3 regions of the Paraburkholderia graminis genome follow, and region 3 is predicted to be linked to each of the others. Evidence: predicted binding sites of a transcription regulator. Region 3 holds the regulator's gene; each other region holds the start of a gene.
The links. Region 3 encodes LexA, which represses DNA repair genes until DNA is damaged. Its sites were predicted from a motif close to ACTGTATNNNNATACAGT; they were not measured.
Positions count from the first base shown of each region.

Region 1: a site for LexA is predicted at 1,248-1,265, ahead of CUJ91_RS13180 (ATP-dependent helicase). Genes of this name have one in related genera too.
Region 2: a site for LexA is predicted at 1,442-1,459, ahead of CUJ91_RS32030 (CppA family protein). Genes of this name have one in related genera too.

Region 1 covers NZ_CP024934.1:2,970,862-2,973,128, forward strand. Annotated here, with positions in the region: gene CUJ91_RS13180 (ATP-dependent helicase) at 1-1,207, opposite strand, end outside; gene CUJ91_RS13185 (hypothetical protein) at 1,465-1,746, opposite strand; gene CUJ91_RS13190 (hypothetical protein) at 1,855-2,267, opposite strand, start outside.
Region 2 covers NZ_CP024936.1:122,178-124,444, forward strand. Annotated here, with positions in the region: gene CUJ91_RS32025 (PDDEXK nuclease domain-containing protein) at 1-406, opposite strand, end outside; gene CUJ91_RS32030 (CppA family protein) at 1,118-1,411, opposite strand; gene CUJ91_RS32040 (hypothetical protein) at 2,029-2,267, shown strand, end outside.
Region 3 covers NZ_CP024934.1:1,753,118-1,755,384, forward strand. Annotated here, with positions in the region: gene CUJ91_RS07835 (DUF2939 domain-containing protein) at 1-91, opposite strand, end outside; gene CUJ91_RS07840 (hypothetical protein) at 221-601, opposite strand; gene lexA (transcriptional repressor LexA) at 709-1,371, opposite strand; gene CUJ91_RS07850 (sulfate ABC transporter substrate-binding protein) at 1,683-2,267, shown strand, end outside.

The sequences.
Region 1 (2,267 bases), 1.2 Mb from region 3:
TGTTGCGCCGCGTAAGCTCGATTTCGAGCGCGGCGCTGTGATGCGCGGCGCGAAACAGCACCGCCTGCGATTTCAGCTTCATGCCCTGCTCGCGCGCTTCGAGCACCTGTTCGACGACGTAGCGCGCCTGGTCGGCCTCGTCGGCGACGGTCACGAGACGCGGGCGTTGCGCCGATGCCTTGTCGGTCCACAAGTTCTTCGTGTAGCGCTCGCTGGCCAGTTCGATCACGGCATTGGACGCGGCGAGAATCGGCTGTGTCGAACGGTAATTGCGCTCGAGCGTGATCTGCGTGGCGGGCGGATCGAATTGCGCCGGAAAGTCGAGAATGTTGCGCACGGTCGCGCCGCGAAACGAGTAGATCGACTGGGCGTCGTCGCCGACCACGGTCAGGCCGCGGCCGTCGGGCTTCAGCGCGAGCAGGATGGACGCCTGCAGGCGGTTGGTGTCCTGATACTCGTCGACGAGCACATGATCGAAGCGCGCCGACAGATCGGCGGCAATGGCCGGCTCGGCGGCCATGTGCGACCAGTAGAGCAGCAGATCGTCGTAATCGAGCACGCTTTGCTTCTGTTTGGCGTCGACATAAGCGGCGAACAGCATGCGCAAATCCGCCTCCCATTCCCGGCACCACGGAAACGCGCTGTCCAAAACCTGGCCGAGCGACGCGCCCGTGTTCACCACGCGCGAATAGATCGCGAAGCAGGTGCTCTTGGCCGGAAAGCGCCGTTCTTTCGCCGACAGCCCGAGTTCATGACGCACCAGGTTCATCAGGTCGGCGGAATCCTCGCGGTCGTTGATCGTGAAGGCCGGCGCAAGGCCGATCAGCTCCGCATATTCGCGCAACAGCCGCGCGCCGACGCTATGGAAGGTGCCCGCCCACGTCAGCCCTTGCGCGAGCGCGGCGCGCGTACCGAGCGCCGCGGTGGCGATGCGCGTGACGCGGCGAGTCATTTCGAGCGCCGCGCGGCGCGAGAACGTGAGCAGCAGAATCCGCCGGGGATCGGCGCCTTTCACCATCAGATTCGCGACGCGATGCGCGAGCGTGTTGGTCTTGCCGGAACCCGCGCCCGCGATCACCAGTAACGCGCCGGGCGGTGCGTGCGGCGTATCCGCGCCGTATTCGACGGCCTCGCGCTGCGCGTCGTTGAGCTTCGTGAGCCAGGCGGCGGCGTCGGATGGCGGCGGAGATTCGGCGACGGAAAGCACGTTTTTTGGCAGGCATTGGATGGATTGGGGAGCGACGCATACTGTATATCCATACAACCCTGGCGCACAAGCGCCCTTTTTTCGCGGACGGCTCCGGGCGTTGTACGCAGACTTGGCGCGGGACGCGTGGCGCCGTATGGCGTCGGCGGCCAGCAAGCCCGAGTCAGAAAACACAACGGCCCGTTCGCTTCACGCTGAACGGGCCGTCATGGACCAGCAAGCCTTCCGGCTCCTTCATCGCGCCGAGAGCCAGAACCCTACTGCTTCTTGGCATCCTTCAAATTGGCCTCGGCATTAGCCTTGTCGGCGTCGGCTTGCGCCTCGGTCTTTTCCTTGTTGGCCTTGGCTTGCGCGACAGCCGCCTTCTTGTCCGCCTTCGACTGCTCCTTCGCCGCCTTCTTGTCGGCGTGCGTGACCGGGGCGGCGGCCGGATCGCTAGCCTGGGCGAAAGCCACCGACGACAGGCAGCCCGCGATCATCAGCGCGCAAAGCCGGCCAGCGGCGGATTTCATCGACTTCGTAGATTGAGTGCTGTTCATGCGATACCTCCTTGCCAAATCTAAATCTCATGGGCCCGGGCGAGAGCGCGTCGCGCCCGGGCGCAAGTCCGACGTGCCGGGCGCATCGCGCCCCGACGCGACCGGCGATTAATGCTTGACCTCGCCGCCGTCGGTCTGCGCGCCGGCCTGGCCCTGCATGTTCATCTTCATTTCGTTGCTGGCGGCCTGCTTGTCCGCCTTCATGTTGATCTTCGCGTCGCGCACCTGCTCCGTGTACTCGGACTTCGCGGCCTTCTGCTGCTGCTTCAACTCGGCCTTCGATGCCTTCTTCGACGCGCGGTATTCCGCGCTCGCCTTCGCGTTCGCTTCGCGCTTCTGCACGAGCGGATCGGCCGAGCCCGGCGCCGTCAGACGCGTCGGCGGCGGCGTGACCGGCTGCACGCCCTGCGCGGCGGGCGCTGCCGGCGCGACATCGGCGCCCGGCGTCTGTGCCTGAAGTTGCGCTTGCGTATTCACGCCCGCGGCCGGCTGGATCGGCTGAACGGGTTGGCTGGTCTGCG
Region 2 (2,267 bases), on a different replicon from region 3:
GCGATTTTCCCGCATACCAGAGCCGCAGCGCGGAGTCGTCCAGCTTGTCGAGCAGCGTCACGACGTGCGACCACGGTAATTGTGCAACGGGTTGTTGCACAAATTCCGGCTGCGGAAAGGCTTGCGCGAGCGCACGCATGTACTTGAGGTTCCGCGGTGAGAAGCCACGCATGTCTGGGAACGCCACCTTGAGATCGTGCGCGAGCCGGTCGACAACGCCCGCGCCCCAGCCCTGTTGTTGCTGCCTGTCAAGAATGTCGCGGCCGATCTGCCAGTAAAGCGTAACCAGTTCGCGATTCGCGCTGGCTACCGCGCGCTGCCGCGCGCGCTCGACGCGCTGCTTGAGTTCGGCGAACCAGTGGCGATAGTCCTCTGCCCACACGGGAGTGTCTGGATCTTTGGTCATTCGTTCGGTGGGCGTTGATGAGCGCGCTCGGAGCAGAAATTATCATGGCGAGACCGGCAATGGGCAAGGCGGAGCCGGTAACGGCATATCGATTATAGCGTCGAACCCTGTCAAAATTGTTGATAAATTATGTTATGTCAAATTTGGAAGCAGGAGCAAGGGATTGGGTGGTCGTCTCGTTGGTTTGCGGAAAACTGTTCCCGTTTCTTGCAAAAATTTGTGCCTCCAGAGGTCGAACAAGCCCCGTGCGATATCGCGAGCCCAGCTTCCCCGTCAGCGCACGAGGTACCGTCAAACGAGACAACTTTCGTCGGTATTCAATTGGGCACTGCACTTGGGGCCTGCCCGAAAAGTCATAAATCGCCTCAAGCGTTGGTCTGGAACAATTTTCTGCAAAACCTCTTGAAGCAAACTTGTTGCGGACATGTCTGCCCGCTGCTACAAGTGGCCCAGAGCGGGAACGAAATTACGCGAACGAACGGCCCCGACCTTAAGGCATTAACCGCCATCCTGATAATACGACTTATCAGGATTAAACCGCCTCAAAAAAACGGCCCGCGTGGCGCGTGCCGGTCGTGGCGGAGCTGCGACGGGCGGCCAGTTTGCCCGCCAGCCGTTTCTGCTCCGTGTGTGGATACGTGCCCGTGAGCACCGACCACCTCTCCATGATAGTCACTGCACTTACTGCACTCGCCGGCGGGCAAAGGTTTTTCACGCGCGCCGCAGCGCCTCGGGTATCGGCGATCGCCGGCCGCTTCGGGCAGCCAGGATCTCCCGGATCGTGGCCAGTGACTGCTCGGCCGTCGCGCTCGCTACCCGCCGACGCGGTCCGTCGAACCGTGGCGCCGTCACCCCAAGCATGCGGCACACCGTCGACAGATACGGTTTTGCCGGACCAGCATACCGCTGTGCTGCCGCCTCGATCGCCGCGTCGCCGACGTGTCCGCGCAGCCACGCGAGTGTACGGCGGTCCCGTTCATTCTGTACGCGCACCAGATGTTCCATGACATCCTCCGGAACTGCATATGAGTCAATACTGTATATATATACAGGTTCGACGGGACTTTCAAGTCCGCCGGTGTCGACAGGAAGCTAAAGCGTCAGGACTACAAGGCGACTTGCGACACATAAGAAAAATGCGAAAAATGAGAAAACTTGGTGTATCCTCGTCGGATGGACTGTTTCGAGAGACGCTGAATGTTGAATTGGGATGATGAGATTACCGCAGTGACTCCGTCCGAAGCCCGCGCGTTTCGCAAGCTGGGCGCTGTGGCGCAAGTGAAAAGCGCCTCGGTGAACAAGGTGATTCTGGTTGGAAACTTGTCCGGGGACACCGTGTACGAGCGGATACTGGAAGCTCGTCTACGCCGATACCTCGACAAAATTGTCGGACCCGACGGACTAACCGACAGTAAAGCGCGGACGGCGTGGGGCCGTGACTCATCGCTGTTGCGCGCGGCTGTCCTCAGTCGATGGCTCGGCGAACTCCGCGGGCGAGCGCTTTTGAGGCTCAGATCCACGCCCGCGGTTAGTGGTGAGCCGACAACTGGCAGTGCAAAAGCAATCGCGAAGCGGCTCACCCCGTTGGGCGCCCCCCCGCACATTGCCTGAAGGAGGCTTTCATGACACAGCTAACGAAAGAACGAAACGACGCGTCGGCTCTCAAGATCCGTGCTGCGCTTACCGGCAATTACGCGGGCGATGCGCGTCAGCTGGTTCGGGATGTCGCCGAGTCGTTTGCTTCCGATATCGAAGGGACATTGCGGGTGAAAGTCCCGGAGCTTGCGGACAGTTCGATCCGTGACTTGCTGCGACATGTCCTGGAAGAGCGCTTCGCGACGATTCTGGCGTCCGGTGACGC
Region 3 (2,267 bases):
CAAAGCCCAAGCCGGCGATTATCGCGATGACGATCAGCGCGACGACAAGCGGACGAGCACCGCGCTTCTTGCGTATTGATACTGCTGCCATGGGCCGGGATTCTCCATCAGGTGAGATCGAACGTGGACCGGCGTTGCGCCGAAACGATCCCCACTCATGATTCCCGTTCGATGCGACGAACGACGTTTCCCGCAACGCGCCCGCACACCTTACCGCACATCAGGACTCGAACACCGCGCCCTGGACGTTGGTTTCGTCGGCGATGCAACGGTCGATCATTCTGCACACCGCGTCCATGGTGCCGACCATGATGAGCCGCGACGGCCCGTGATAAACCCGCACCGGCGCGCGACGCGCCGGCTCCGCGGTGTTGAGCCCGGAATTCAGCGACACCCGCGCGAACGCCGGCAACGACGACGGCAACAAAGACGCCTGTAAGGATGACGAAGCGGCATGCGCACCGGAGCCGTTCACCGGCGAATCGAACAGCGACGCAGTGGCGGCCGTGGATGCTTCAATCAGTGAGCAGGGCACCAGCTTGCGCAGATGGCGCAAACGGCCGAACTGGCGAAACGGCAACAGGCGGGCAAGGCGTTCCATGAGGCTCTCCGGGCGATTCAACGTGTGTGCTGCGGTAGTGAGTGGCAGGCGAGGGTTGATCCGCCTGTGTACGGTGTACTGACAGGCGACCAACCCGGCAGGCGCGATCAGAACTCGCCGGGGCGAATCAGACCGACAGCAATGCCTTCCAGCGCGAAGTCCGCACTGCCTGTCTCAACGAAGATGTTTTCGTAATCGGGGTTCTCGGCGATCAGCTCGATACCGTTCGGCCGGCGCTTCAGGCGCTTGACCGTGACGTCGTCGCCGAGGCGGGCAATGATGATCTGGCCGTCTTTCGCCTCGCTTCTTTTCTGCACCGCGAGCAGATCGCCGTCGAAGATGCCCGCGTCGCGCATGGACAGGCCGCGCACCTTCAGCAGGTAGTCGGGCTTGCTCGAGAACAGCGCCGGGTCGCACGCATAGTGCTGCGCGATATGTTCCTGCGCGAGGATCGGGCTACCGGCCGCGACCCGCCCGATGAGCGGCAGCGACAGTTGCATGATGCTCGGATGCGGCAGCGTGAACTGATGCTGGGTGCCGTCCTGTCCGAAGTCCTGGCTGGGCAGCAGACGGATGCCGCGCGACGCGCCGGCGGCGAGTTCGATCACGCCCTTGCGGGCAAGCGCCCGCAAATGCTCTTCGGCCGAGTTGGCAGAGCTGAAGCCCAGCTCGGCGGCGATCTCCGCGCGGGTGGGCGGAAAGCCGGTGCGTTCGATCGCCCGGCGGATCAGATCGAAAACCTGCTGCTGTCGTGCGGTGAGTTTTGTCATGGCGCCACTGTATGTATGAACAGGTGACTGTATTTTTATACAGTATTCGGCGCAATTCAAGCTTTACTTTAAGTTCGCGCTCAAGCACCGCGCTGCAACGTCGTCAATCGACGTCAAAACATCGGTTTGCATGCCGCAACGCCTTGTCTGGCTGCCATTACCACTTTTGCGTATTAAAAAATGAGGAAACATTATTTTTAATGATGAAAGCCCTTCGATAGACTGGCCTCCAGTCGCGCTCATGTGCACGTGACCCGACGCAAAACAACACCACTCGCAGCTTTAGCGGACCAACACGCGGAGAACAGGACATGAATCATCGGAACACGGGGCGGGCACGGACTACCCATAAGGCGCGGAGCATCATCGCCGCGCTCGCATTCGGCGCGGCGGCCGCGCTCGGCGTAATTGGCACAATCGGCCAGGCGCAAGCCGCCGACAACACGCTGCTGAACGTTTCCTACGACCCGACCCGCGAGCTCTATCAGGACGTGAACCAGGCGTTCGGCAAGGAGTGGAAGGCGAAGACCGGCGAAACCATCACGTTCAAGCAGTCGCATGGCGGCTCGGGCGCGCAGGCTCGCTCGGTGCTCGACGGCCTGCAGGCCGACGTCGTGACGCTTGCGCTCGCCTACGACATCGACGCGCTCGCCAACAAGGGCTTGATCGACAAGAACTGGCAGAAGCGCCTGCCCGACAACGCATCGCCTTATACGTCGACGATCGTGTTCCTGGTGCGCAAGGGCAACCCCAAGCACATTAAGGATTGGGACGATCTGACGAAGCCGGGCGTGTCGATCGTGACGCCGAATCCGAAGACCTCGGGCGGCGCGCGCTGGAACTACCTGGCCGCGTGGGCGTACGCCGCGCATCAGCCGGGCGGCAACGACCAGAAG